Regions from separate parts of the Methylobacterium sp. E-016 genome, predicted to be linked through region 4. Evidence: riboswitches for the same ligand, from Rfam matches in the RefSeq annotation. Region 4 holds a riboswitch; each other region holds the start of a gene.

What was found. A riboswitch is a leader RNA that binds a small molecule or an ion and turns the genes downstream of it on or off. The one in region 4 is predicted to bind cobalamin.
Region 1: another riboswitch for cobalamin. It lies ahead of MKK68_RS03675 (TonB-dependent siderophore receptor); the one in region 4 lies ahead of MKK68_RS16750 (CbtB-domain containing protein).
Region 2: another riboswitch for cobalamin. It lies ahead of MKK68_RS14775 (TonB-dependent receptor); the one in region 4 lies ahead of MKK68_RS16750 (CbtB-domain containing protein).
Region 3: another riboswitch for cobalamin. It lies ahead of MKK68_RS22935 (TonB-dependent receptor); the one in region 4 lies ahead of MKK68_RS16750 (CbtB-domain containing protein).

What each region holds. Positions count from the first base shown of each region.
Region 1 is NZ_JAKSYF010000048.1:2,670-9,853, forward strand. It holds gene MKK68_RS03675 (TonB-dependent siderophore receptor) at 1-795, opposite strand, end outside; cobalamin riboswitch at 932-1,131, opposite strand; gene MKK68_RS03680 (AAA family ATPase) at 1,228-1,722, opposite strand; gene MKK68_RS03685 (DUF6925 family protein) at 1,773-2,735, opposite strand; gene MKK68_RS03690 (ABC transporter ATP-binding protein) at 2,710-3,528, opposite strand; gene MKK68_RS03695 (FecCD family ABC transporter permease) at 3,525-4,535, opposite strand; gene MKK68_RS03700 (ABC transporter substrate-binding protein) at 4,556-5,347, opposite strand; gene MKK68_RS03705 (TonB-dependent receptor plug domain-containing protein) at 5,416-7,184, opposite strand, start outside.
Region 2 is NZ_JAKSYF010000115.1:89,640-96,823, forward strand. It holds gene MKK68_RS14765 (3-keto-5-aminohexanoate cleavage protein) at 1-803, opposite strand, end outside; gene MKK68_RS14770 (PepSY domain-containing protein) at 948-2,426, opposite strand; partial or broken gene MKK68_RS14775 (TonB-dependent receptor) at 2,428-4,599, opposite strand; cobalamin riboswitch at 4,935-5,143, opposite strand; gene MKK68_RS14780 (App1 family protein) at 5,228-6,463, opposite strand; gene MKK68_RS14785 (site-specific tyrosine recombinase XerD) at 6,525-7,184, opposite strand, start outside.
Region 3 is NZ_JAKSYF010000153.1:57,351-64,534, reverse strand. It holds gene MKK68_RS22940 (DUF2778 domain-containing protein) at 1-1,070, shown strand, start outside; cobalamin riboswitch at 1,139-1,353, shown strand; gene MKK68_RS22935 (TonB-dependent receptor) at 1,472-3,625, shown strand; gene MKK68_RS22930 (hypothetical protein) at 3,729-4,097, shown strand; gene MKK68_RS22925 (copper chaperone PCu(A)C) at 4,330-4,842, shown strand; gene MKK68_RS22920 (SCO family protein) at 4,832-5,449, shown strand; gene MKK68_RS22915 (DUF2946 family protein) at 5,446-5,814, shown strand; gene MKK68_RS22910 (TonB-dependent receptor family protein) at 5,879-7,184, shown strand, end outside.
Region 4 is NZ_JAKSYF010000126.1:4,419-11,602, reverse strand. It holds gene MKK68_RS16770 (Uma2 family endonuclease) at 1-352, opposite strand, end outside; gene cobW (cobalamin biosynthesis protein CobW) at 356-1,390, opposite strand; gene MKK68_RS16760 (DUF1636 family protein) at 1,409-1,777, opposite strand; gene MKK68_RS16755 (CbtA family protein) at 1,770-2,519, opposite strand; gene MKK68_RS16750 (CbtB-domain containing protein) at 2,542-2,718, opposite strand; cobalamin riboswitch at 2,755-3,036, opposite strand; gene cobU (bifunctional adenosylcobinamide kinase/adenosylcobinamide-phosphate guanylyltransferase) at 3,104-3,631, shown strand; gene cobO (cob(I)yrinic acid a,c-diamide adenosyltransferase) at 3,628-4,230, shown strand; gene MKK68_RS16735 (cobyric acid synthase) at 4,265-5,701, shown strand; gene MKK68_RS16730 (MFS transporter) at 5,878-7,184, shown strand, end outside.

The DNA of each region.
Region 1 (7,184 bases), on a different contig from region 4:
GACGAGGCCGAGGCGGTTGGTCACCGCGACGGTGCCGCGGTCGAAGGTCTGGCGGTTGCGCAGGTACTGCGCCTCGAACGTGATCTTGGTGTCGGGGGTGACCTGCCAGCTCACCACCGGCGCCAGGAGCACCCGGTCGCCGTCGACGAAATCTCGAAAGCTGTCCTGGCGGGCGAGCGCGCCGTTGAAGCGATAGAGCACGCTGCCGTCCTCGCTCAGCGCACCGCCGGCATCGACCGTGGTGCGGGCGGTGCCGAAGCTGCCGAACAGCGTGCCCATCTCGACGAAGGGTCGCGCTACGGGCTGCTTGGTGAGGATGTTGACGGTGCCCCCCGGATCGCTGCGTCCGTAGAGGGCTCCGGCCGGGCCCTTCAGGACCTCGATGGACTGGACGTTCTGGGTGTCGGGGGCGCCGTTGTAGCCGCGGGCGATGTTGAAGCCGTTCTGGAAGATGTCCTGGGTTGCGAAGCCGCGCACCGAGTACAGGGCGAGGTTCTGGGCGCCGAAGTCGTTCTGTTTGCCGACCCCGGGCACGTAGTCGAGGGCGCGCTCGACCCGGGTCGCGGCGGTGTCGACCAGAACCTCCCGGGGCACCACGTCGACCTGCTGCGGCAGGTCGCGACGCGGCGTCACCGTCTTGGTGCCGCTGTAGAGGTCCGGCACCCGGTAGGTCGGCGTGGCGGTGAGGGTCCCCTCGACCGAGAGCGCGTCGAGCACCACGGCGGTCTCCTCAGAGCGCGCCCCCTGGGCTGCGACGGCGGTGGGGATCGCGCAGGACAAGGCCAGCACGGACATCAGCGGGATGGACGGTGAACGGGACACGTTGATGGGCCTCGGGCGACGGCAGTGGCACGTCACCGCGAACGAGGCCGAACCACGCGCAACGCGCATGCTTCCGCACCCGCCGGGGCACCCCGCCCAGCGTGTCTCGCGTGTGACCACGACTGACGGCAGGTCTCCTGGCTCGCGGGTCACTGCCCTTCACCGTCTTCCCGAGCGAGGCCGCTCAGTGACGTCGGTGGCGAAGGGCTCGCCGCTTACAGTTGCGGGGGCAGCCACGGCGTTGGGGCTACCCCCGCACCGCGTTCCCTTTTGATCCTCCGGGGAGGAACCGTCACGGCCGAGCTAACATGCCGACGCCCATGCCCGTCAACGGACCAGGTGCAATGCACGAAGGGTTATGCCCTGCCGGCAACACTCGGGAGGATGGATCGCGCACTCCGTCCGTCAGCTCAGCACCTCGACCTGCTCCGGCGGCAAGCTACGCCACCAAGCGTCCGGGGATTGGAAAACCTCGTAGGTGAACCGGAGGACCTCATCCGGCTGGCGATGCGACGGGTCCACGCGACTACGCTCCGCGTTGCGGGACTTCAGGACCTCCCACGGCACATCGAACACTTTCCACTCTACGGTAAGCCCGTGTCGGGCGATGATCCGGAGCTCACGCTCGAACACGGGTCTGGTGAGATGTGTGTCCGCCATCACAACGCTGAAGCCGTTTGTCAGGGCGGCATCCAGGGCTGCTTCCTTGACCCGATGCAGGAGTTCTCGGGCCGCATCGTCATGTGAGCCCTGCCTGAGTTCCCAGTAGACCTGCCGGTGTGGCGGCCAGAGTGTTTGCCGAAAGTCGTCGAGGGTGAGGTGGACCCAGCCGTCGAGAGGGTCGAAGCGGCGGGCGTAGGTCGTCTTCCCTGCGCCCGGGCAGCCGATCAGGCCGACCACCCTCTGGGGCGCCCCCGGACGATTCCTGCCGGGCACCGTCCGGGTCACGGTCAGGCCGTCGCCTCCGCATCCTCGTCGTCGCTCGCCGAGCCCTCGATGATCTCGCCGCGCAGGTAACGAGCCTGGGCCTCGGCGACCCGGCGTGCGCCCTGGGCGTGGCGGGTCGACACCGTGCCGCCGGGCGCCTCGGGCCCGCCGCGCTTGATCGCCACGAGTTCCGGATCACCCCAATGGTCGAGCATCGCCTGGAACGCTTCGTAGCGGTCGGTATCGAAGGCGATGCGGTCGCCCATCATGTCCTTGTAGGGATGGGCTGGGTGCAGGCCGGCGCAGGGGACCCAGCCCGCCGGGATTGGCGTCGTGGCGGCATGGTTCCGACCGCTGCGCAGGAGCTTGGGCAGCACATGCGTATGCGGACCTTCAGGACTGGTACCGCCGGGGCCAGGGATCGGGGCATAGACCTCGACGCGCCCGACCCGCGCCAGGAACACCCGGTGCGGGCTCATGGCGACGAGATGCGGCCCGATGGGGTTAGCATGGTCAAACAGGGGCATGCCGACGCCGGCCCGCAGCCGCTCGACGGCCTCCGGATCGCGCACCCGCACGCAGGCATCCACGGCGAGCAGGCCGAGGCCGAGGTCGAACAGGATGCCGTCGCGATCCTCGACCCGGGCGGCGTTCCGGTCGGGCCCGAGTTCCGTCACCACGGTCCTGCGGTTCATCGTGCATGTCGCTTCCGGCAGGCAGAGGGCGACCGCGTGGTTCCAGCCCGAGGCGACCGCGGTCTCAAAGGCGATTGGCCTCAGGTCGGAACTCGGGGTCAGGGCGATGGCGCCGCGAGCGGTCGCAAGTCCCAGGCGCTCGTCCGGCAGCGCCACGACGGGTTCGTCGGGATCGCGCATGAACTCAGCGATGGCACCGAAGCTGCCAAGGCTCCAGGCCGTGGTTGGATCGGCCAGTGCACCGCGCAGAAGGGCGACGGTGGCATCAGGGCTGTTTGGGGAAGGCTGCATCGATCTCCTCCGTATGGGGCCCCGAACGGTTCCAGGGCAGGATGTAGGGGGTGCCGTCCGGTCCAGCCCCACGGCAAACCGTGACGCCGAAGACGTCCGAAAGTAGCCGGTCGGTCAACGCAACGTCCGGGTGTCCATCGGCGGCGACACGTCCCTCGCCCAGGACCACGATCCGGTCGCAGAACCGGGCCGCGAGGGAGAGGTCGTGCAGGACGGCCACGACGCCGGTGCCGGCCAGGGCCACGCTCCGCAACAGCGTCATGGCGTCGAGCTGGTGGGCAGGGTCGAGGGCGGTGATCGGTTCGTCGGCCAACAACCAATCCGCTTCGACGGCGAGCGCTCGCGCCAGCAACACGCGCATCCGCTCGCCGGTGGACAGGGTCGGTTCGGTCCGCTCGGCGAAGCGCGCAACATCGGTCCGTGTCATCGCTCGGTTTATTGCGGCGTAATCGGTGCCATCGAGGCCACCGAACGCGCGTCGATGCGGCAGCCTGCCGAGGGCGACGAGGTCACGCACCTGCATCGGCCAACCGGCCCCCGTGCCCTGGAAAAGGACCGCGATGCGCTTGGCGCGCGCGTCGCGGGAGATGCCCTTGAGCGCCATACCGTCGAGATTTACGCGGCCCTTGGTCGGGGCGACCAAGCCCGCGAGGGTGCGCAGGAGGGTGGTCTTGCCAGCGCCGTTCGGACCGACCAGACCGACGAGGGTCCCGCGTTCCAGGGACAGGGTGATATCCGACAGGATGGCACGCCCGCCGAGGCGGACATCGAGGGCTGCGGTCGCGAGGCTCATGCGCCGCGCCCTCGCTCACGCAGGAGGAGCACGATCAGGAACGGTGCCCCAACGAGCGCAGTCACCACACCGAGCTTGAGTTCCGGGCGCGTCGCCAGGAGACGAACGCCCAAGTCCGCGGCAAGCACCAGAGCGGCCCCGGCGAGGCCGCTCGGCCATAGGCTGGCGCCGGGACGCGCGCCTACCAGTGGTCGCACGAGGTGGGGCACCACGAGGCCGACGAAGCCGATGGCGCCGCTGACGGCGACGCCACTGCCAATGGCCAGCGCCGCGCCCGTGACGAGGCGCAGACGGACTGAGACCAGATGGAAGCCGAGGCTCGAAGCTGTGTCCTCGCCCAGCGTCAGGGCATCCAGCGCGCGGCCGGTGGACAGCATCAGGCCCCAGCCGACCGCCATCAACGGGAGGCATAGCCAGACATGGTCCATGCTGCGGTCCGCGAGCGACCCCATCAGCCAGAACACGATCTCCAGGGCCGCGTAGGGGTTGGGCGATAGGTTGAGCGCCAGCGCCGTCATGGCGCCGGCGAGGCTCGACAGGGCGACGCCGGCGAGGATCAATCCCAGGGTGGTGCCGCCTCTGGCGGCGACAAGGTTCAGGGCGAGCGCCGCCACGGCGGCGCCGGCGATCCCGCCGAGCGGGAGGGCTAGGCTAAGCGAGGCTGCGAAGCCGCCATAGAACACCACCACGGCCCCGAGGGCCGCCGCGGAGGAGATGCCGAGGATGCCGGGATCGGCGAGCGGGTTGCGCAGGTAGCCCTGCATCGCCGCCCCGGTCAGCCCAAGGCTGAAGCCGACAAGGCTGCCGAGCAAGGCACGAGGTAGGCGCAGTTCCCAGAGCACCAGCGCCGGGAGGGTCGCCCGTCCGGCGATGAGGTCGCCAGCCGCCGCCGGGACGTCGAAAGGGGCATACCCGACCGCGATGGACGCGACCGTCAGGACGAGCACAAGCAGGCCGAGTATCGAGACGACCGCGCGGGGTCCGACGACCGCCCGGTCGACCCGCATGGGAGGCGGGAGGGGAGCGTTCATCGTGCCGCCCGTTGGTGTGCCGCCGCAGCGAGCAAGGCCACGACCTCGGCGACCTGCGGACCTGGACAGGTCCAGAGCCGGTTCGGAATTGAGACGGTACGCCCCTGCCGACGTAGCGCGTCGAGGACGGGATGGTGCAGCAGGGCATCGGCCAGCGACGGCGCGCCGGGCTCCCCCTCGTCGAGGACGATGAGGTCGGCGTCGGCGAAGGCCGCCGCTTCCAGCGGGACCTGGCCGAAGCGGTCGCGACCGAGTTCTGCCGCAACGTTGACGAGGCCGGCGGCGCGGATGATCGCATCGCCAAGGCTGCCGGGTGCGACAGTGAAGGCATTCGGGCGCATGACGAGTGCCCGCAACGGTTTTGCCGCCGGCACCACCTGCGCCAGCCGCGCGTCGAGGTCCGCGACCATCGCCTCGCCGCGCGCCGGGTGCCCGAGGGCCGCGGCGACGGTCCGGATCTGGGCCCGCACCCCCTCGAAGTCGTTGGGTACGCCGAGTTCGAGAAGGGGGAAGCCGACGCGCTTGAGCAGGCCGACCGTGGTCCGCGTCGTGAAGGCTCCGGCCACGACGAGGTCGGGCCGCAGCGCGACGATCTCCTCCGACAGGCCACGGGTCACCGCGATGCCGGTGGCCTCCCGCGCGACGGAGGAGCCGCGCGGGTCATGGGCGAGGTAGGTCACGGCGGTGACCTGGTCGCGGTCGGCGAGCCGCAGGACCAGCTCGTCGGCGCAGAGGTTCATCGAGACGACGTGGACCGGATGCACCGGCTCGTCTGCCGCCCACCCCATACCTGACAGACCAAGCCAGACCGCAATCGCTAGCGCAGCCAGCGTCCATCGCATCGACATCGCAATCCTCAGAACGTCGTCACGCGGACGCCGCCGTACACGGCGAGGCCTGGCCCGAGGAAGCCGGTGGGGTTCTCGTAGCGGCGGTCGAACAGGTTATCGATCCGGCCGAACACACTCACCGTCTCGTTCACGTCGTAGTTGACCGCGAGGTTGACCAGGGTGAAGCCCGGGTTCTTCAGCCTCTGGATCGAGAAGTCTCGGTTTCCGTCTACGAAGTGGCCAAGCACGATCACCGTCCCGCTGAAGCTCAGGCCGGGGATCGGCGTCCACTGAGCGGTGGCGCTGCCCTTGTGGCGGGGCCGGCGCAGGAGCTCTTGGTTGGTAATCTCATTCTTGGTCACGGTGTTGGTGTAGTCGACCCGGCCCGAGAGCGTGTCGGTGAACCGGATCGCAACGAAGGCCTCGGCCCCGTAGGATTCGGCTCGCCCGACGTTCTCGTTCGAGGTGAAGCTGGCGTTGGTGTTGATCAGGTTCTTGAAGTCGTTGGCGTAATAGGTCGCGCCGACGAGAACGCGCTCGCCGAGCGGCTGTTCGAAGCCGGCATCGTAGCCGAGGCTCTCTTCCGGCTTGAGGTTGGGGTTGGCGAAGAAGTTGAACGCCGGGAAGCTCTGGAACAGCTGGCTCAGGGTCGGCGCCTTGAAGCCGGTGCCGACGCTGCCTTTGATCCGCGTGTCGGTGAACGGCAGGATGTAGCTCGGGGCGACGCGGAACGTGGTGGCCGGTCCGAAGGCGTCGTTCTCGTCGTGGCGAACGTTGGCGACGAAAGAGGCACGGTCGAACGGCATCAGCTGTATCTCGCCGTAGCCGGCGGTATTGCCGTTCCTGGCCCGCAGGTTGCCGGAACCGAACGGGTTCGGATCAGTAGTCGACAGGCTCTCGTCGTCACGCTGCGCGCCGAACAGAACGAGGTTGCCGGGCGAGAGCTGGTAGTCGCCGCGGTACTCGTACCGCGTGCGCTCGCCGAGGCCGGCGGTCGGGAGCGGGTTGAACGGGTCGTACGCGTTCTGGACCTGGCGGTTGTAGAGGTTCGAGTAGTTGATCGCGAAGACGTTGTGGAAACCGGCGAACGGCGTCCACTCGGCCTCGTTGCGGGTGAAGACTTGCTGCACGTCCGCCTGGCTGCGCAGGCCGCCCAACGTCACCGGGAAGGTGCCATAGTCGTCGCCGCTGAAGAGCAGCTTCGAGTTGATGAACCGCGTGATCGAGTTGATTCGGAACGTGTCGGTGAACTGGTAGCCGAACTTCGCCGAGACGGTCTCGTTGTCGTAGTAGTTCGGGCGGGTCGTCGTTCCTGGGGCGACGAGGTTGGGCGGCGTCACAGGCGTTGCGGCAGCCCGGAGATGCTGGATCGACACCGAGTAGTCGAAGCCGTTTTCCGACCCGCTGATCCGGCCGCTCTGGTTGAACGTCCCGAACGAGCCGCCCTCGATCCGCGCGGTTGCCCTGGCCGGTCCTTCGCCACGCTTCGTCGTGAAGGAGATCGCGCCGCCGATGGCGTCGCTGCCGTAGAGGCCGCTCTGGGGACCCCTGAGCACCTCGATGCGGGAGAGGTCGTCGGTCAGGAGCTGCCCGAAGTCGAAGGAGCCATTCGGGTTCGACGGGTCGGTCGCGTCGATGCCGTCGATGAGCACCTTCACGTGGTTCGAGTTCGAGCCGCGGATGAATACCGAGGTCTGACCGCCCGGGCCGCCGGTCTGCACGACGTTGAGGCCCGGCACCTGCTGGAGGGCGTCCGGGACGGTGCGGCGCTGCTGGGCCTCCAGAGTGGCGGCGG
Region 2 (7,184 bases), on a different contig from region 4:
GCGAGCCGGCCCGGGCCTGCCCAGAGGCTGTCCTCGAGCCCGACGCGGACGTTGCCGCCCATCGCCGCCGCCATCGCCGCGATGTTCATCTGATTGCGCCCGGCGCCTAGCACCGACCAGCGGTACTGGTCACCGAACAGCCGATCGGCGGTACGCTTCATGTGCATCACGTCGTCCGGGTGCGAGCCGATGCCGCCCTGCAACCCGAACACGGTCTGGATGAACAGCGGCGCCTTCACCAGGCCGCGGTCGAAGAAGTATTTGAGATTGTAGAGGTGGGCGGTGTCGTAGCACTCGAACTCGAATCGTGTGTCGTTGCCGGCGCAGGTGGTGAGGATGTGCTCGATCTGCCCGAACGAGTTGCGGAAGATGATGTCCTTGTTGGCCAGATACGTCCGCTCCCATTCGTGCTCGAGATCCTTGAAGCGGTCGAGCATCCCGAACAGGCCGAAGTTCATCGAGCCGAGGTTGAGCGAGGCGACCTCCGGCTTGAAGGTCGCGGCCGGGCGCACGCGCTCCTCGATGGTCATCGTCGGCGCGCCGCCGGTGGTGATGTTCACCACGCAGCTCGAGCGCTGCTTGATGACGGGCAGGAACTTGGCGAAGGCCTCCGGCGTCTGGTCGGGCTCGCCGGTTTGCGGGTTGCGGGCGTGCAGGTGGACGATGGCCGCGCCTGCCTCCGCCGCGCCGATTGCGGCGTCGGCGATCTCCTCCGGCGTCACCGGCAGGTAGGGCGACATGCTCGGCGTATGGATCGCGCCGGTGACGGCGCAGGTGATGATGACTTTTCGCGCGCGCGCCATGGCAGCGTCCGTCCCTGTCTGTTCGCGAACCGCTCCGGGCCCTTCGCTGCGATGGTAGCGCTGCCGCCCCGTGCGGGCCAAGCCTCGCTGAGCAAGCCTCGCTGAGCAAGCCTCGCCGAGCCGAGCGAGGGGATCGGCCCGCACTTAAGCCGGGCGCGATCCGGCCGCCGGCCGTCTCAGCCGGCGCCAGCCCATCGCCACACCCGAGCCCGCGATCACCGATCCGGCCGCGAGCAGCAGCAGCATGACCCCGTCCCAGGCGGGGCGGTGGCGCAGGAGGATCCCGAGATCGAGGGTGTGCAGCAGGTCGAAGCCCCAGCGCTCGACGCGGCCCGACCGGTCGAGCCGGTTCAGGATCTCGCCGGTCTCGGGATCGATGTGGAACCACGTCGCCGCCGGGTCGTCGAACACCACCCGGAGCACCGGCAGGCGCCGGGCGCGGTGGTGCGAGGTCCAGTAGAAGTCCTCGCGCTCGAGCCGAGAGGTCGTCATCGATCGAGCCTCCGGGACCAGGCGGCGCGCGGAGGCGTCCAGCCGGTCGGGCGCGACCGGCGCCGTTCCGCAGCAGGCGATCTCCCGTCCGTCGCGGCAGGCGATCACCGCGAGCGGCGCACCGCCGAGCCAGGTGAACCGCACCTCCGCCGCGTCCGTGCAGGCGCGCTGGCGGATCGCGGCGCGGTCGAGCCCGGTGCGGGCGCCGGGTGCGTCGGCGTAGCGTTCGAGCATCGCCTGCGACGGGCTGGAGGAGGAGAACCAGCGGTTCGGGTTCATCGAGAGCCAGCCGCTGACGATGAAGCTCAACAGCGCGAGCCCGCCGATCAGGCCGCCGAGATGATGCCAGCGCGCGAGGCCGCGATAGGGCGTCACCGCGCCGGAGCGATAGCGTCGGGCGATCCGCATCCGCATCCGCAGGAGCCCGAGCACGAACCCGGTGACGGCCCCGACCATCGCGATCCCCGAGACCCACACGATCACCGTGCGCCACAGCGCGGCCTGCGCCCGCAGCGGCGCGACGTAGAGCCAGTGCGGGACGGCGCCGAACCAGTTCCAGAACCGCTCGTGCGCCGTGGTGTCGAGCACCACGGCACCGGTCGGCTGCGAGACGTAGAGCTCGGTGCCGTCCGCATCGCCGAGCGCGATGCGGTGGAGCGGGCGCACCGCATCGTAGCGCTGGTGCACCGTCCACAGGTCGTAGGCGAGCGTGTCGCGGTAGGCCGGGCGCAGGCTGCGCGGATCGTGGCCGGCGATGGCGAGGGCCTCGTCCGGTGACGCGGGGCCGATCGCCCGGCCGTCGACCGCGGAGACGGCGCGGCGGGACCCGTCCCAACGCGCGACCCGGTAGACCGGCTCGGCCCCCCGCATCGACAGGCTCAGCGCCCGGGGAAAGCCGGGCTCGTCGGCCAATGCCGCGTCCGGCGAGACCCGCACCGCGTCCCAGGCGATCGCGGGCAGCCCGGCCCGGCGCTCGGGCTCGGTCAGCGACGGGTAGGCGACGTACATCATCACCACGCCGCTCACGAACCACGTCGTGAAGAACAGTCCCGTGACGATGCCGAGCCAGCGATGGCCGAGATGCAGCCACCGCTTTCCCGTCTTGGCGAGCGTGCGCGCCGCGGAGGCCATCTCAGAACGCCGTCGTGAAGGCGACCTCGAACGAGCGCGGTCGCCCGAGGAGCCAGTTTGTGCCGACCCCGTCCACCGCGTTTCCGCTGATCGCGTAGACCTTGTCGAACAGGTTGAAGACGCGGAAGGACAGGCGCGAGGCCGGCGTGACCTGATGGTCGAGGCCGAGGTTGACCAGCCCGTAGGCCGGGCGTCGCGCGGTGTTGCCGAAATCGCTGAACACCTCGCCGACGTACTGGAACCCGACCCGTGCTTCCCAGGCCGGCGCGAAGGCGTAATTGAGCCAGAGGTTGGCGACCCGCTCGGGCACGTCGATCGGCCGGTTGCCGGCGTACGAAATCGTCGCGCCGTTCACGGCCTGGTTCAAGGAATCGTACTGCGCGTGCAGCAGGGCGAGGTTCGCGTCGACCCGCCAGAGCGGCGTGACCTGCAGCGAGAGCGCCGCCTCGACCCCTTAGGAGGATTGCCGGCCGACCTGCGTCGAGACGTTCGGCTGGCCCGGCACCGCCGAGATCAGGTTGTCCTTGACGATGCGGTAGCCGGCGAGCGTCCACTCGCCTCGGCCGTCCCAGAACACGCCCTTGGCGCCGAGCTCGACCTGCTCGCCGGTGGAGAGCGTGAAGCCGGCCAGCGATTGCGACAGCGTGATCAGGCTGTTCACCGGGTCCGTGGCGGTGGCGACCTGCGCATAGAGCGCGGTGTCCGGCGTCGGGTTGAACACCAGCCCGAAGCGGTAGCCGAGGCCCTGGAAGGACTTCTCGAACTGCGCGTTGCTCATCAGGTTCTCGCGCTGCAGGGTCGAGGCGTCGAACCGGACGCCGGACAGGAACGAGAGCTGGTCGGTGAGGATCAGCCGGTCCTCGGCGAAGACCGAGGCCTGGTCGGTGCTCGTCGCGTAGGCCGGGCTGGCGCGGCCGTTCAGCGGGAACGAGCCCGGGTCGTAATCCGTCAGCGGGACGCTGGTGACGAGGCCCGATCCGACGGTCGAGAAGTTGTTGATGTGCCGAAAGTCGATGTGGTTCACGTCGAAGCCGGCCAGGAACTCGTTGCGGAAGCCGAACAGCGTGCCCTTGAACGCGGCGTCGAACCGGTTCCCGAGCTGTTCCTGCTGGTGGTAGATTTCGGTGTAGTCGCTCCGGTCGACCAATCGCGTCGATCGGTCGAAGCTGTAGGTCTCGACGTCGAGCCAGTGGCGCCTGCTCTGCAGCCGGTAGGCGGTGTTCCGCACCGTGATGTCGGCGGTGGGCGTCCACTCCGTCTTGAGCTGGGTCCAGTTGTCCGCCCAGGTGATCTTGGCGTCGCGCACGTTGTAGTTCTTGAACCGGATGAAATCCGGGATGCGCCCGTCGACCAGCGGCGTGCCCCAGTAGCGCGCCGGCTCCTGATAGCCGAGGTCGTGGCTCAGGGTGAAGGCGAGGTCGGGCGTGGCCTGGAGCAGGATCGCGCCCGAGACCGCGAGGTTGCGGAAGTCGCCGTCCGGGCTGATCCAGCCGCCGGCGCGGTTGCCGCTGACGTTAAGGCGATAGGCCACCGCGTCGCCGATCGGGCCGCCGGAATCGAGGGCGAGCCGCGCGATGCCGTCCGATCCGACGCCGGCCCGCACCACGTTGATGGGCGTGAAGGTCGGCTTCTTCGTCACCACGTTGATGACGCCGCCGATCGCCCCGTCGCCGTAGAGCACGGAGGCCGGCCCGCGCAGCACCTCGATGCGCTCGACGTTCCAGGTGTCGAACGGGAAAGTCACCGTGTTGGCGCCGACGAACAGCCGCGTGCCGTCGTAGAGCTGCTGGATCGAGTTCGGCCCCGAGAACCCGCGGCTGGTGAAGGCGCCGTTGCCGTTGCCCGGCGAGGCGATGGTGGTGAAGCCGGTGGCGTTCTGCGTCACGGCGTCCGCGATCGTGTCCTGGCCGCGCAGCCGCGCGGTCTCGCCGGAGATGACGTCGACGCTGCCGGGGGTCTCCAGCGGCGTGAGGCCGAGGCGGCTCGCGCCGCGGTCGGGCGTGCGCAGGTTGAGGCCGACCGGCGCGGTGCGGCTCAAGCCGACGCCGTCGCCCGCGACCGTGAGGGTGTCGAGCACGACGCTCGCCGATTCGCCGGCGACCGGCTGGGCGCCGGCCTCTCGCGGCGGAGCGAGGATGACGAGCGCCGTGCCGGCGAGGAGCGGGCAGCGCATCGCGCGCCCGAGGGAACGAGCGGTTTGCAGAAGAACGAGCATGGATCGGATTCGGCTCTATCGGCGCGACGCGACGGCCTGCCCGACCCTCGATCTACATCGAATGTAACAATGTTACAATTAGGCGATCGGCCGAACGCGGCTCGGCCGCCGGCGCACGGATGCCGGGCGGCTTCCTGTGCGTCGTTCGGCGCGGGTCTCGCGGTCGGCAAGGGCATGGAAGGGACGTGCGGACGCGTGTGGTGGCACGTCACCGCGAACGAGGCCGCCCCGTATGCGCCGCGCGGGCCCATGCGTCTCGACACCCGTCGAGGCACCCCGCCCGACGCGTTTCGCGTGTGACCACGACTGACGGCAGGTCTCCTGGCTCGCGGGTCGCTGCCCCTCATCGTCTTCCCAGGCGCCGTGACCCAGTGACGTGTTGATGGAGGCTCGCCGCTTACAGTTGCGGGGGCAGCCGCGGCATCGGAAAGGCTCCTCGGAGCCTCGTCCTCACCGCGTTCCCTTTTGATCCCCGAGGGGAACCGTCCCCGCCAAGTGGCTTCCGCGGTCCCGAAGAGTCAACGGCCGGAATCACGCTCCTGTGAAGTGTGACCCGGCGGCGACAGCGACGGCGCGCACGGTGGCGTTAGGTCGAGACATGCGATCCGTCCTGCGCCGACGCCTCGACGACGACGCTCGGCGGCAAGGTTCCTCCGGCGCCGCCGAGGACGGAGCCGAGGTCGCCCGGCAGGGCGGTCTCCGCGGTCAGCTCCGCCGGCTCGCCGCCGGCCGCGTGCTCGTCCGCCACCAGGGCGACCGCGCCCGGTGCGATCAGGCCGAGGCCCGCTGCGTGCCGGGCGATGGCGGTGCTGTCTGCGGCGATGACGAGGTGGCTGCCGGCGGCCGCGACGACCTGCGCCAGCGCCTCGATCTCGCGGACGCGGTCGGCGTCCCGCGACACGTTGCGGATGTAGACCGCCTTCACCCGGCCCGGATGGTCGGCGACGATCCGGCCGTAGACCTCCGGATCGTGCTGCCCGCTGTCGCCGATCAGCACGAAGGGCAGGTCGCGATACAGCGACAGCATGTGGACGATCAGGGCGCGCTTGTGATCTTCCGCCCGGCGGGGGAGGGGGTGCTTCCACGACAGGCCCCATTCGCGCAGGAACAGGATCGGGCCCACCGGGATGCCCTGGATCGTGAAGAACTCCGACAGCATCTCGTACAGGCCCCACGGCGCGCGCGAGACGTAGAGCATCGGGTTGGTCTCGATGCCGTCCGGGCCGACGTAGAGGGCCCGGTAGAGCGCGGCGACGCCGGGGAAGGCGACGCGGTTCTCGGCATCCTCCACGAACAGCCGCCACAGCATCTTGGCCTTGTTGGCGACGCCCGTGCGCATCACCGTGTCGTCGATATCGCTGACGACGACGCAGCCGGTGGCTCCCGGCGGCACGAACACCTGCCCCCGCGCCCGCACTGGCGGCTCCGCCTCGAGCGTGAGGTCGACGTCGTGCCAGCCATGGTCGCCCGCGGGCAACGCCTCCGGGCTGAGATGGACGCGGAAGTAGCCGTCGCGGTCGGTCTCGACCCGCGCCTGCGCGCCGCCGAAGCGGGCGGTGACGGCGGCGTCCTTCAGCGCCCGCCGCGCGATCCGCCGGGCGATGTCCCGCAGCTGCGCGCGCAGGCTCTCGTCGCCCGGTGCCGTATCGGGGTGGGATTGGCGGAAGATGCGGCCGATCAGGAAGATCTCGTCGGCGGAGCCGTAGCCGCGATAGGGCTCGATGACGATGCCGCCGCGCCCCTGCGCCCGGCGGACCGGGCGGGCGACGAGCTTCAGCGCCCGGACCGCGCCCTTCCTCCAACGCCGCAAACGCACTCCCATCGCCGATCGCCCGCTTCCGTCGCCTGAGCCGGTCAACGCCGCAAGCGGCGGATCGGAGCCCTCACGGCTGCACCTCCGTTGCGCCGTCGGGGCCGGAGGGCTCGTCCATCAGCGGATGCAGGTCGCGGACCATGCTCTTCAGGCGGTCGTCGAGGACGTGCGTGTAGATCTGCGTCGTCGAGATGTCGGCGTGGCCGAGCAGCTCCTGCACGATCCGCAGGTCGGCGCCGTTGTGCAGCAGGTGACTGGCGAAGGCGTGGCGCAGCACGTGCGGGCTGACCTTGTCGGCGCGCAGGCCCGCGGCCTCCGCCGCCGCCTTCAGGTCGCGGGCGAAGGCCTGCCGGGTGAGATGGCCGCTCTCGCTGTCGGCGGGAAACAGCCACGGCGCATCGCTCGGCGAGGCGGCGAGGTGTCGGCGCATCGCGTCGCGCGCCAGCTCGGTGAGCGGCACGAGCCGTTCGCGCCCACCCTTTCCCCGCACCACGAGGTAGCGCTCGCGGGTCGAGGCGGCCGAGCGCGGAAGCGCGATCAGCTCGGAGACGCGCAGGCCCGTGGCGTAGAGCAGCTCGAGCAGGCACAGCATCCGCTGCGCCCGCCGCGCCTGGCCCGGCGCCTCGGCCTCGACCGCCGCATCGATCTGTGCGCGCGCCGTCGCGAGCAGCCGGTCGACTTCGGCGACCGACAGCACCTTCGGCAGCGCGCGGCCGCGGCGCGGGCCGGT
Region 3 (7,184 bases), on a different contig from region 4:
CGCTCGCCGCCCTGCTCTGCCTCGTCACCCTCGAGGGCGTGCCGCCGGGCGGCGGGACCGAGCCGGTGCCGCAGGTCGCGAGGCTCCAGGCCCGCAGCACCGGGTCGACCGCCCTCGCGGCCCTGTTCGATCCCCGGCCGATGCTGGGCCCGGAGGCCGGCGCGGACCGTCAGGGCGCGCCCCTCGGCGCCGCGCTCACCCCGCCGGAGCCGCGTTTCGCCCCGCCGGTCGCGACGCTCGCGGCCGCCGAGCCGCGTTCGACGGAGGCCGCGCCCCCGGCGGAGACCGGCCGGCAGGCCCAGGTCGTGGAGCAGGTGCGGGCCCTGCGGGCAAGCCGGGTCTTACGGGACACGCAGGTCCTGCGGGTTACCCAGGTCCTGCGGGACACCGAGGTCGTGCGGCAGGCCCAGATCGTGCCGCTGCCGGTCGCCCGCCCGGCGGACCTGATCGCCGTCCCCGTGCCGCAGCGCCTCGCCCTGCGCCGCGCCCCGCGCCGGGTGCCCGAGGCGGTGCCGGCGCCCACCGCCGAGACGCCGTCGTTCTTCGAGGAGCTGTTCGCCGCGCGGAAGGACCCGGGCCCGGCTTTGGCCTACGCCGCCCTCGAGAGCCCCGGGCTGGAGCGGTCGCGCGGCCGCCTGTTCCCCAGCCCCGACGCGGGCGCCGGCACGGCGATCTACGACATCACCGCCCGCACCGTCCGCCTGCCGAACGGCGAGGTGCTGGAAGCCCATTCCGGCCTCGGCGCCAGCATGGACCATCCCGACTTCGTGCACCTGCGCATGCGCGGCTCGACCCCGCCGGGCACCTACGACCTCACCGAGCGCGAGGCTTTGTTCCACGGCGTGCGGGCGATCCGCCTCAACCCGGTGGGCGGCGCCGCCGCGATCCACGGCCGCGACGGGCTGCTGGCCCACACCTACATGCTCGGGCCGAGCGGCGCCTCGAACGGCTGCGTGTCCTTCCGCAACTACGACCGCTTCCTGCAGGCGTTCCTGCGCGGCGAGATCCGCCGCCTCGTCGTGGTGACCGGCCGCGGCGACGGCCCGGCCCGCTTCGCCGCGAGCCGCTGACGCCGTCACCGATCGGCCACACCCGGCGACGGCGTCCGAAAGCCGGATTGACGGGCCGGCGCCGCCCGACGCAACCTGCACGCGACGGTTCCTCATCGAGGATCAAAAGGGAACGCGGTGAGGGGAGGGCCCGACGAGGCCTTGCCCGAAGCCGCGGCTGCCCCCGCAACTGTAAGCGGCGAGCCTTCCACCACTGGACGTCACTGGATGCGCCGCATCCGGGAAGACGGTGGCGGGCGATGACCCGCGAGCCAGGAGACCTGCCGTCAGTCGTGGTCACACGCGAAGCGCGTCGGGCGGGGTGTTCCGGCGGGTGTCGAAGCCCCCGGCCGTCCGACGGACGGAGCGGTGGATCGGCCTCGTTCGCGGTGACGTGCCACGTCCGCGTCGCCCGAGGTCCCGTGTCCGCGTCCCAGTCCCCGCCCGTCTTCCGAACGCCAACCCTGCTCGCTCTCGCCTGCGCCGCCGCCCTCTCGGGCCCGGCCGCGCTGGCGCGCCCCGCCGCCGGGGAGGCCGAGGCGAACCTCGCCGAGATCTCCGTGACGGCCGACGATCCCAGGCCCGCCGCCGGGGCTGCGGCGAGCGCCGGCTACGTCGGCGGCACCATCGGCGCCGGCGGGGCGCTTCGGACGGTGGATGCGGCGAGCGCCGGCATCGTTTCCGGCGCCGAGATCAACAGCCGCCCGATCACGCGGCCGGGCGAGGTGCTCGAATCCGTGCCCGGCCTGATCGTCACCCAGCATTCGGGGGAGGGCAAGGCCAACCAGTTCTTCCTGCGCGGCTTCAACCTCGACCACGGCACCGACATCGCGATCGAGGTCGACGGGATGCCGGTGAACATGCGCACGCACGCGCACGGCCAGGGCTACGCCGACATCAACTTCCTGATCCCCGAGCTCGTCGGCGCGGTGGCGTTCCACAAGGGGCCGTACTTCGTCCGCGACGGCGACTTCGCCTCGGCCGGCTCGGTACGGATCGACTACCTCGACACCGTCGCCAAGAACGTCGCGCTGACCTCGTTCGGCAGCTTCGGCTACGCGCGGGCGCTGACCATCGCCTCGGCCCCCCTCGGCCAGGGCAACCTGCTCGTGGCGGGCGAGGCGCAGGTCTACGACGGCCCGTGGGACGTGCCGGACGCGCTGCGCAAGGTGAACGGCGTGGTGCGCTACAGCCAGGGCACGGCGCTCGACGGGTTCTCGGTCACCGGCATGGCCTATGCCAGCCGCTGGACCGCGACCAACCAGATCGCGTCGCGCGCGGTGTCGGAGGGGATCATCGGCCGCTTCGGCACCCTGAACCCGACCGACGGCGGCGACAGCAGCCGGTTCTCGCTCTCGGGCCGCTGGAGCATGACCGACGACACCGGCGTCACGCGGGCCTCGGCCTACGTCATCCGCTCGCAGCTCAACCTGTTCAACGACTTCACCTACTTCCTCAACGATCCGGTCAACGGAGACCAGTTCCACCAGCTCGACCAGCGCATCCTCGGCGGCGGCGAGGTGAGCCACGTCTTCCAGGGCGACCTGTTCGGGCATCCGATGGAGAACGAGATCGGGGTGCAGACCCGCACCGACGCGATCCGCGTCGGGCTGTTCAACACCGCGAACCGCCAGTTCCGCACGGGCGTCCTCGACGACCGGGTGCTGGAGGCGAGCGGGGCGTTCTACGTCGACAACCGCGTGCGCTGGACCGACTGGCTGCGCACCAGCGTCGGCTTCCGGGCCGACGCCTACTACGGCGACGTGGTCTCCGACACGGCGGCCAATTCCGGCAAGGCACGGGACGGCATCGCCAACCCGAAGCTCGGGCTGGTGCTGGGGCCGTGGTTCGACACCGAGCTCTACGTGAACTACGGCGGCGGCTTCCACTCGAACGACGTGCGCGGCGTGACCGCGACGGTCGACCCGGCGAGCCCCCTGTTCAACATCGCGCGCTCGCCCTTCCTCGTGCCCTCGACCGGCTACGAGGTCGGCATCCGCAACCGCTCGATCGCCGGGCTGGAGACGGCATTGGCCCTGTTCCGCCTCGATTTCGCGTCGGAGAACCTGTTCCAGGGCGACACCGGCACGACGGAGCCGAGCCGGCCGAGCCGCCGCTTCGGCATCGAGTGGACCAACCGCTACGCGGTGACGCCGTGGCTGAGGCTGGAGGGGGACCTCACCGTCACCAATACCCGCTTCTCCGACGTCGACCCGGTCGGCAACCGCATCCCCGAGGCGCCGACCACGATCGCGTCGGCCGGGTTCACCTTCGGCGAGGGCCTCGGCTGGTTCGGCGCGATGCGGCTGCGCTACTTCGGCCCGCGCCCGCTGATCGAGGACAATTCCGTGCGCTCGAAGCCGACGGCGCTGCTCAACGGCCGCGTCGGCTACAATTTCGACAACGGCCTCAGCCTGTCGCTCGACGTGCTGAACCTGACCAACGCCAAGTCGGACCAGATCACCTACTACTACGTCTCGCGCCTGCCGGGCGAACCGGCCGACGGCGTCGCCGACCGGCACTTCCACCCGGTCGAGCCCACCGCCGTGCGGCTGACGCTGGCCGGGCGGTTCTGAGCGGCGGCCCTCGATCCGAGCGGCAGGCCCGGCGAAAACGGCCTCGCACGGTTCTGCCGCATTGACGGGGCGGCGGCCGGCGCCCTAGGCGTGGGGCATGCGCATGTGGCGGCCAGATTGGCGGGTCTGCCGCGCGGTCATCGCCGTGACCGCGCTCTACGCGCTCGCCCTGCAGGCCGTCCTCGGCGGGATGACGGGCGTGCGCACCCTCGACCCGGCGCACGCGCTCTGCCTGCAGGAATCCGGCGCGGACGGGCAGGGCCCGGCCGACGCGCCCCATCACGGCGACCACCTGGCATGCTGCACGGCCGCGCAGGCGATGCCGATGGCGGACGTGCCGGTTCCGGCGGCCGTCGCGGTCGCCCGGTCCGCTCCCCCGGCCGTCGACGTTCCGTGGCGTCCCGTCCTCGCCGCCGCCGCCCGCGCTCCGCCGGGCATCGGCGCCGGCGCACGCGCCCCACCCGCCGCCTGATCCACCGCCCGGCCGCCGCCCAGCCGGAACGCGGCGTCGCGCCCTGCCTCACGGTTGCGCGCTGAAAGCCGTGCTCCGGGAAGGCCTCGGCCCGCATCGACCGATGCAGCCTGCCGCATCGCCGTCGCTCGGCCCCTCGCGATCGCGCGAGCCGGCATGCCCGGGACGCCGTCCCCCAACCGCCCGGCCGCCCGCGGCCGCGACCGACACCGCCCCCTTCAGGAGAGTTGCCATGTCCAAGCTGTTCCGTCGCCGCGCGACCGGCTCCCTCGTCGCCCTCGCGCTGCTCGCGGTCCCGGCCGGCGCCCACGAGTACAAGGCCGGCGCGCTCGCGATCGCCCATCCCTGGACGCGGGCGACCCCGAACGGCGCCAAGGTCGGCGGCGGCTACCTCAGCGTCACCAACACCGGCACCGCGCCGGACACGCTGCTCGGCGCCACGGTGACCGGGGCGGACCACGTCGAGATCCATTCGATGACGATGGACGGCACCGTGATGAAGATGGCTCCGGTCCCGGGCGGCCTGGTCATCGCCCCCGGCGCCACGGTGACGCTCGCGCCCGGCGGCTACCACATGATGTTCGTCGACCTGACGGCGCCCCTGAAGAAGGGCGAGCGCGTCAAGGGCACGCTGCGGTTCGAGAAGGCGGGGACCGTCCCGGTCGAGTTCGCGGTCGAGGCGATCGGCGCGAAGGCCCCCGAGGGCGCGCAAGGGGCGGCCGGCGGCCACGATCATGCCCATTGATCCGCCGCCCGTCACGCCGGCCCAGCGCCGGGCGGGCTACGGCATCCTCGCGGCGGTGCTCGTCGGCATCCTCGGCATCGCCGGGGGCGTCGTGGCGATGCTGCCGCGCGGGCCCGCCAAGCCGGCGATGTCGGTGGTCGGCGGCCCGTTCCGGCTGCAATCGTCCAAGGGCGGGATCCTCGATTCGGCGACGCTGGCCGGCCGGCCCTTCCTGGTGTTCTTCGGGTTCACCCGCTGCCCGAACGTCTGCCCGACGACGCTGGCCGACCTCTCCAACCTGATCGACGACCTGCACAAGGCCGGCGGCGACATCGGCGCCTACTACATCACCCTCGATCCCGAGCGCGACGACGCCGCGGTGCTGCGCGACTACATGGGCTCGTTCAGCGATTCGATCACGGGGCTGACCGGGACCCGCGAGGAGATCGACCGGGTGGCGCGGTCCTACCGCGTCTTCTCCAAGAAGGTCCCGCTGCCGGGGGGCGACTACACCCTGGAGCACACGCTGATGGTCTACCTGATGGACCGGAACGGCGGCTTCGTCGGCCCGCTCGATCTCGCGGCCGGGCACGGGCTCGCCCTCCGGCAGATCCAGGCCGTCCTGTGACGGGTCGGGCGAAGCGCGTCGGCGCCCTCGGCACCGCGCTGATCCTGCTGGCGATCTGGGCGCAGTCGATCGTGCCGCTCGCCGCCCTGCGGATGGCGCCCGACGCCGCGTCGCTCGGCCTGTCGGCGATCTGCGGCCATGCCGGCGCAGCCGACGCCGCGGGGGAGCCGGCTCCGCTCGTTCCCGGCTGCCACGCCTGCCCGCTCTGCGCCGTGGGGCTCGCCGCGCCGGTCGTCGCCGCACCGCAGCCGGCGGCGCGGGTCCTGCGCTGGTCGCCCGTCGCCTGGCCGACCCCGCCGCCCGCCCGCACCCCGCATCGCCCCCGGATCGCCGGCCGGCCGAGGGCACCGCCGACCCTGCTCTGATCGAATCGCGAACCTCTTCCGGCGGGCCGATCCCGCCTGCCTCCCGATCAGACGAGCCCGCCCGATGCCCTTCCTGCCCAAGCTCCGGCTGCGCGCCGGCCTCCTCCTCCTGTCCGCCAGCCCGCTCGCCGTCGCGCAGGCGCAGGCACAGGCGCAGGCACAGGCACAGGAGAGCGTCACGCTCTCCGAGCTCTCGGTGGTCGGCGAGCGCGACGGGCCGGCACCGGCGGCCGGCATTCCCTTCGGCGTCGCCGCGCCGCAGGGCTCGGCGCCCAGCGTCATCGAGCATCCGGTCGGGCAGGTCGTGACCGGGATCGGGCGGCGCGACACGATCGAGAACCGGCCGGCGACGAGCCTCGGCGCGGTGCCCGCCAACAGCCCCGGCGTCACCGTGCGCCAGGGCAACGGCGGGCGCGACGTGATCATCTCGATCCGCGGCAACAACGCCCGCTCCACCGGCGTGATCAAGAACACGGTGGTGCTGGAGGACGGCTTCGTCCTGACCCAGCCCGACGGCGCCGCGCGCTTCGACCTCTCCGACCCGCGGGCCTATTCCCGCATCGACGTGTTCCGCGGGCCGCAATCGGCCCTGTTCGGCAACTACGCCACGGGCGGCGCGCTGGCCTTCCGCACCCGCACCGGCCGCGAGATCGACGGCTACGAGATCGGCACCGATGCCGGCAGCTTCGGCTATCTCAGCACCTCCTTCACGGTCGGCGGCGTCAGCGGCCCGCTCGAGATCAGCCTGTTCTCCAGCGACGTGCGCGCCAACGGCTACCAGGACCATTCGTCCTACGACACGCAGACCATCGACCTGCTGGCGAGCTACACCCCGACGCCGGACAACCGCTTCACCCTCAAGGTGATCAACAACGACCTGCACGCGGACCTCGCCGCCCGGTCGTCGCTGGCCGAGTTCCGCACCAACCCCTATCAGCGCGGCTGCGCGGCGGCGGCGACCGCGGCGGCGGGCTGCTCGCTCACCAACCTCTTCGTCAACGGCGCCTACGGCCGAAGGGTCGGCGTCACCGCCGAGGAGGCCGGCTTCGAGCGCAAGGACCGGCGCACGATCGTGGCGGCGCGCTACGAGCACGACATCGACGCCCAGACCACCTGGCGCACGCAACTCGGCTTCGACGAGCGCAATTTCAACCAGCCGTTCTACGCGACCGCGTCACGGGGCTCGTACCCGTCCTGGAACTTTCTCACCGACCTCACCCGGCGCTACGACCTGTTCGGCCTGCCGGCGGTCGGCTACGTGGCTTTGGCCTACAGCACCATCGACAACCGGATCTCGACCTACAACCGCGCGCCCTACGGCGGCCCGCGGCTGGGCGCGCTGATCGGCGACCAGGAAACGGTGCAGTCGA
Region 4 (7,184 bases):
GCGCCGCCTTCAGCGCGTTCGGATCGCGGGATCCGCAATCGATCCCGATATCGGGGCGGCGGATCTGGCCGGGCAGCGTTTCGACGCTGCCGTCCCCGGTGAACGGACGGCATCCGCTTCCGCGTAGGGCCGTGCGCAACCATGCGAGGATGTTCACGACGATGTCGTCGTGAACGTTGCGCGCCCCGGCCATCATCCGCACCGGCACGCCGCCGACGAGCTCGTACCGCTCCGCTTGGGCTTCCTGCCAGGCGAAGAACGCATCGATGCTCATTGGCTCAAGTCGGCGGTCCAGCATCCCGGAATCTGCGGTGATCGTGAAAACGCGCAGTGTAGCCTGTGCGGCGGACAACCCCTAGCCGGCGAGCGCTTCGGCGACCGCGCCCTGGTCGAAGCCCTTCAGGCCGATCACCACCAGCGTGCCGTCGCGGGGCTCGGCCGCCGTCCAGGGACGGTCGAAATGATGGGTGATGCGGCGGCCGACGCCCTGCACCACGAGGCGCATCGGCTTGCCCTCGACGGCGCAGAAGCCCTTGATGCGCAGGACGCCCTCGGTCTCGGCCGCCTTCTCGACGCGGGCGGCGAGGTCGGCGGCGGTGATCGCCGTGCGGACCGGGAGCGCCACGGTCTCGAAGTCGTCGTGGTCGTGATCCTCGCCCGCGCCGTGATGCGAGGGGCGCGCGTCGAGGTCGTCCTCGGCGGCGGCCTGGAGGCCGAGCAGCACCCGCGGGTCGATCTTGCCGTGGGCTGTCTCGACCACCTTCACCGCGCGGGGAAGCTGGCGCTCCACCTCGGCCCGCACATGCGCGAGGCCGGCGGCGTCGAGGAGGTCGGCCTTATTGAGCACGACGAGGTCGGCGCAGAGGAGCTGGTCCTCGAACACCTCCTCGAGCGGGTTGTCGTGGTCCACCGCCGTATCGGCGGCGCGCTGGTTGGCCAGAGCCTCGGGGTCCTCGGCGAAGGCGCCCGAGGCGACCGCCGGCCCGTCCACGACCGCGACGACGCCGTCGACGGTCACCCGCGAGCGGATCGCCGGCCACTGGAACGCCTGGACCAGGGGCTTGGGCAGGGCGAGGCCGGACGTCTCGATCAGGATGTGCTCGGGCGGGTTCGGGCGATCGAGAAGAGCCGTCATCGCCGGCACGAAGTCGTCCGCGACGGTGCAGCAGATGCAGCCGTTGGGAAGCTCGACGATCGAATCCTCGGTGCAGCCCTCGATGCCGCAGGCGGCGAGGAACGACTTGTCGAAGCCGATGTCGCCGAACTCGTTGACGAGGATCGCGAGCCGGCGCCCGCCGGCATTCTCGACCACGTGGCGCACCAGCGTCGTCTTGCCCGCCCCGAGGAAGCCGGTGACGATGGTGCAGGGGATCTTCTGGACGATGCTCATGGGGATCTCGCCGATGGCTCAGGCCGCGCGCGGCGGAAACGGGGGGATGCGGGCGACGACGCCCTTGCGGAATTCCTGCGGCCTCTGCTTCCACGGCACGATCCCGTCGGGCGTGCCGGCGTAGAGGCCGACGCCGTCGAGAATGATGCGTGCGGAATCCGCCGGGTCGAGGTCGCCGTAGACGTAGGTCCAGCGATCCTCCGCCGCCACGGCGACGGTGCAGGGCCGCTTGCAGACCGACAGGCACTCGACCGCTTCGATCGTCACGCCGTCGGGGGCGGGAAGCGCACGCAACGCGTCGAAGAGGCGGGCGCCCGCGCGCGGGCCGTCCGGCGCATCGCTCTCCATCCGGCAGGTGGTGCAGACGTAGAGGATCGTGTCAGCCACGGGCGCCTGCCGCGGCCTTCGGGCCGAAGGTCTGCCAGGCGCGCCCGAAGGCCAAGCCGATCACCGCCCAGAACACGAAGGCGATGGCGAGCGAGCGCGCGGCGAACTGCGCGGCGAGGCCGGCGGGAAGCTCGGACGGCGTCGCCGCCACCTCCGGCGCACCGGCCAGATGCGGAGCGACGATGAGCACGATTCCGCCGAGGATGGTGATCGGCACCCGGCGGATCGCGATGAGATAGATCCCCATCGCGGTGGCCGACGCCGTCATCACCCACCAGACCTGGCGGGCGGCCAGCGGGGCCGCCTCGCTGCCGGGCAGCTCGGGCGGCAGGCCCAGAGCCGGCGCGAGCGCCACTGCGAGGAAGCCGGCGACCGCGAAGGCGAGCCCGCGCTCGGGCGACGGCTCGCCGCCGGTGGCCAGCATCACCGCGCCGAGGAGCAGGGCGTAGCCGATCCCGCCGACGAGGGTCGCGAGCCCGGTGAACAGCATGCGCGGCAGGCCGGCGGCCGGCTGCCATTCCGGCTCGGCCTTGGTGTCGTGGTCGTGCCCGGCATGGGCGAGCACGATCGGCAGGCGCCCGGCCAGCGGGGCCGCCGAGGCGGCGGCGCCGGGAGCGGCCTGGGTCTCGTAGCGCTCGGCGGCGATGATCAGCGGCGAGGTGAGCGCGAGCTCGAGCCCCGTCACGAGGACGGCCGCGAGGAAGCCGGCGGCGAGCGCCGCCGACAGGAGCCGGATGAGCATGGGAACGCCTGGGTTCAGGCGGTCAATGGCAGGGGAAGTTCTGCGTGTGCCGGAAGTCGTGCGCCGCGTTGTGCAGCGCCGAGGCCGGCGAGAAGCCGGCGAGGAACACGAGCCCGAGGCCGAGCATGGCGGCGGCGACGATGGCGACGAAGCCCTCGTTCGCGCGGGTGCCGGTCTGGGTGAGGGTCTGGGTGGTCATGTCGACAACATCTCCGGCCGCCCCGCCGGCGGCGTTCGAGAAAGCGCGGGGGACGGCAGGTCTCCTGGCTCGCGGATCGCAGCGCCTGCCGCCTTCCCGAAACATCGGTGGCCGAGGGCAGGAGCTGAGGGCTCCCACGGCGATCCGGGCTTCGATCCGCAACGCAGTCCCATCTTGGACAGGTCGGTTCAACGAAGCCCGGATCGCCGTGGGGACCCTGGCCGCTTACAGTTGCGGGGGCAGCCGCGGCATCGGGTTTCCCCTCACCGCATTCCCTTTTCACCCCGTCTCCGGGGCACCGTCGCGTCCAGCCATAGCCTGTCCGGTCTCCCCGCACAACGGAGGCTTTGACGGGCGCACAGGGGTTGGGGCATGGGTTCCAGCCATGCAGCAGGCCGCGCCTCGGACGACCCTCGTGCTCGGCGGTGCGCGCTCGGGCAAGAGCGCCTACGCCGAGAGGTTGATCGAGGCGGTGCCGGGCCCGTGGCTCTACCTTGCCACGGCACGGGCCTGGGACGACGAGATGCGCGCGCGCATCGCCCTCCACAGGGCGCGGCGCTCCGGCGACTGGATCACCCGGGACGTGCCGACCGCTCTGGCCGCCGCGATCGCGGAGGCGCCGGGGCCGGTGCTGGTCGATTGCCTGACCTTGTGGCTGACGAACCTGCTGCTTGCCGATGCCGACCTCGACGCCGAGACGGCGGCGCTCCGCAGTGCCTGCGGGGAAGCGCGCGGGCCGCTCGTCCTCGTGTCGAACGAGGTCGGCCTCGGGATCGTGCCCGACAACGCGCTCGCCCGCCGCTTCCGCGATGCGGCCGGACGCCTCCACCAGAGCCTCGCGGCCGAGTGCGACCGCATCGTCCTGACGGTCGCCGGGCTGCCGCTCGTCATCAAACCGCAGGGAACGCCATGACCGACGACGCCGAACGCCATCGCGAGAAGATGGAGAAGCGCAAGGCGGTGCAGGACGCCGAGGTCGCGGCCAAGACGATCGAGAAGGGCCTGCTCATCGTCAACACCGGACCCGGCAAGGGCAAGACCACGGCGGCGCTGGGCCTGGCGCTCCGCATGCTGGGCCGCGGACACCGGGTCGGCGTGGTGCAGTTCATCAAGGGCGCCTGGGACACCGGCGAGGCGCATGCGCTGAGGACCTTCGGCGACCGGGTCGCGTGGCACGCGATGGGCGAAGGCTTCACCTGGGAGACGCAGGACAAGGCCCGCGACATTGCCGCCTGCCTCAACGCCTGGAACCGGGCGACCGACCTGATGGCCGACCCAAGCCTCCGTCTCCTGATCCTCGACGAGCTCAACATCGCGCTGCGCTACGACTACCTCGATCTCGACGCGGTGGTGGCCACCCTGAAAAGCCGTCGCCCGGACCTGCACGTCGTCGTCACCGGCCGCAACGCCAAGCCGGCGCTGATCGAGGCCGCCGACCTCGTCACCGAGATGGGCAGCGTGAAGCACCACTTCGCGGCCGGCGTGAAGGCGCAGGAGGGGATCGAGTTTTGATGGAATGGTCCCTTCAGCCGTGACCCGAAGCCTAATGATCCAGGGCACCGGCTCGGACGTCGGCAAGTCGCTGATCGTCGCCGGGCTCGCGCGCGCCTTCACCCGACGCGGGCTTCGGGTGCGCCCGTTCAAGCCGCAGAACATGTCGAACAACGCCGCCGTCACAGCGGATGGCGGCGAGATCGGGCGGGCGCAGGCGCTGCAGGCGCGGGCGGCCGGCGTCGCGCCGTCGATCCACATGAACCCAGTGCTGCTCAAGCCCCAGACCGAGGTCGGCGCCCAGGTGGTGGTGCAGGGCCGCATGGTCGCGACGGTGAAGGCGCGCGACTACCAGGCGTGGAAACCGCGCCTGCTGGAGGCGGTGCTCGACAGCTTCAACCGCCTGAGGACGCAGGCCGACCTGATTCTCGTCGAGGGTGCGGGCTCGGCATCCGAGGTCAACCTGCGCGCCGGCGACATCGCCAACATGGGGTTCGCCCGCGCGACGGATACGCCGGTGGTGCTGCTCGGCGACATCGACCGCGGCGGGGTCATCGCCAGCCTCGTCGGCACCAAGGCGGTGATCGATCCCGACGACGCCGCGATGATCGTCGGCTTCCTGGTCAACCGCTTCCGCGGCGACCCGAGCCTGTTCTCCGACGGCATGGACCTGATCGCGCGCCACACCGGCTGGGCCAGCCTCGGCCTGATCCCGCACTTTCCCGAGGCGGCGCGCCTGCCGGCCGAGGACGTGCTCGGGCTCGTCGGGTCCGCCGGCCCGGCGGCGACGCGCATCGCGGTGCCGGTGTTTCCGCGGATCGCCAACTTCGACGACCTCGACCCGCTGCGGGCCGAGCCCGCGGTGGAGGTGGTGCTGGTCCGCCCGGGCGAGGCGATCCCGGGCGATGCCGCCCTGGTGCTGCTGCCGGGCTCGAAGACCACGATCGACGATCTCGAATTCGTCCGGGCGCAGGGCTGGGACGTGGACTTGCATGCGCATCTACGCCGCGGCGGCCGGGTGCTCGGCCTGTGCGGCGGATACCAGATGCTCGGGCGGACGCTGTCCGATCCGGACGGCATCGAGGGCGAGGCGCGGACCGTGCGGGGCCTCGGGCTGCTCGCCGTCGACACGGTGATGACGCCGTTGAAGCGGCTCGAAGCCGTCTCCGGCACCAGCCTGCCCGACGGCATGCCGTTCACCGGCTACGAGATGCATGTCGGCGACACCACCGGCGCCGACGCGGAACGGCCGCTGCTGCGCCTCGCCGACGGACGCGCCGACGGTGCGGTCTCCGCCGACGGCCTGGTGTCCGGCACCTACGTCCACGGCCTGTTCGCCGACGACCGCCAGCGTGCCGCATGGCTCGCCCGCCTCGGCGCACGATCCGACGGCGCCTCCTACGAGGCCGGCATCGAGCGGGTGCTCGATGCCCTTGCGGCGCATCTCGAGCAGCATGTCGACTGCGACCGGCTGCTGGCCCTGGCGCGATGAGGCGCACCGGGGATGAGGCGCACCGGGCATGACACCGAGGCGCGTCCTGTCCGCGAGCAGGCATCCCGGGCTGTCGGGGATCGCCGTGGGCCGATAGGCACGCGCCGCCGCGGAGCCTAGTCTCGTGCGAAAGCGCGGCCGGTCGCGATCGACCGCCGGGACGCGAGGAACGCCCGATGACGCCCACCGAGACCGCGGCCGACGACGCGCTCGCCCGACGCACGATCGCGACGGTGACCTGGCGGCTGATGCCCCTGCTCGGGGTGATGTACCTGATCGCCTATATCGACCGGCAGAACATTTCCTATGCCAAGTTGCAGATGGTCGGCGACCTCGGGCTGAGCGAGAGCGTCTTCGGGCTCGGGGCGTCGCTGTTCTTCCTCGGCTATTTCCTGTGCGAGGTCCCGGCCAACGTCATCCTGGAACGCGTCGGCGCGCGCCTGTGGTTCGCCCGGATCATGGCGACCTGGGGCCTGATCACGGTGCTGCTCGGCTTCACCCGGAACACGGCGATGTTCTACGGGCTGCGCTTCCTTCTCGGCGTCGCCGAAGCCGGGTTCTTCCCCGGCGTGCTGTTCGTGCTGACCCTGTGGTTCCCGCAGAAGCACCGCGCGGCGATGATCGGCTGGTTCATGATCGCGAGCGCGGTGGCCAACGCCGTCGGCGCGGCGATCGGAGGCGCGCAGCTCGACCTCGACGGCGCGCTCGGGCTCAAGGGCTGGCAGTGGGTGTTCGTCAGCACCGGCGTGCCGGCGCTGCTGCTGGCCGTGATCGTGCTGGTGGTCCTGCCGGACGGGCCGGAGAAGGCGCCCTGGCTCGATCGCGCCGGCCGCGACTGGCTCGGCCGGACGCTGCGGGAGGAGCGCGAGACCGGCGGCAAGGTCGAGCACGGCAACCCGTTCGCTGCGCTCCTCGACCGGCGCGTGTGGATGCTCGCCAGCGTCTACGTCGCGTTTCCGCTGGCCGCCTATGGCCTGAGCTACTGGCTGCCGACGGTGGTGCGCAGCTTCGGCGTTACCAACACCGTCAACGGCTTCATCAACGTCATCCCGTGGGTCGTCACCGGGCTGGCGCTGTGGTGGGTGCCGCGGCATTCCGCGCGCACGGGCGAGCAGACCTGGCACGTCGTCGGCCCGGGGCTCGTCGCCGCGTCGGCGCTGGCGCTGAGCGTGGTGGTGCCGGGCTCGATCCCGAAGTTCGCCTGCCTGTGCGTGGCGGCGGCCGGCATCTTCTCGGCCCAGCCGGTGTTCTGGTCGCTGCCGCCGACCTTCCTCAAGGGCGCGTCGGCCGCGGCCGGAATCGCGGCGATCAACTCGGTGGGCAATCTCGGCGGCTTCATCGCCCAGAACGCCGTGCCGATCATCCGCGACCGAAGCGGCAGCGACCTCGTGCCGATGATCTTCCTCTCGGCCTGCCTCGTGGTCGGCTCGTGCCTCGTCTTCGTCGTGCTCGGCGCCCTGCGGCGCGATGCCGGCCGCCGCGC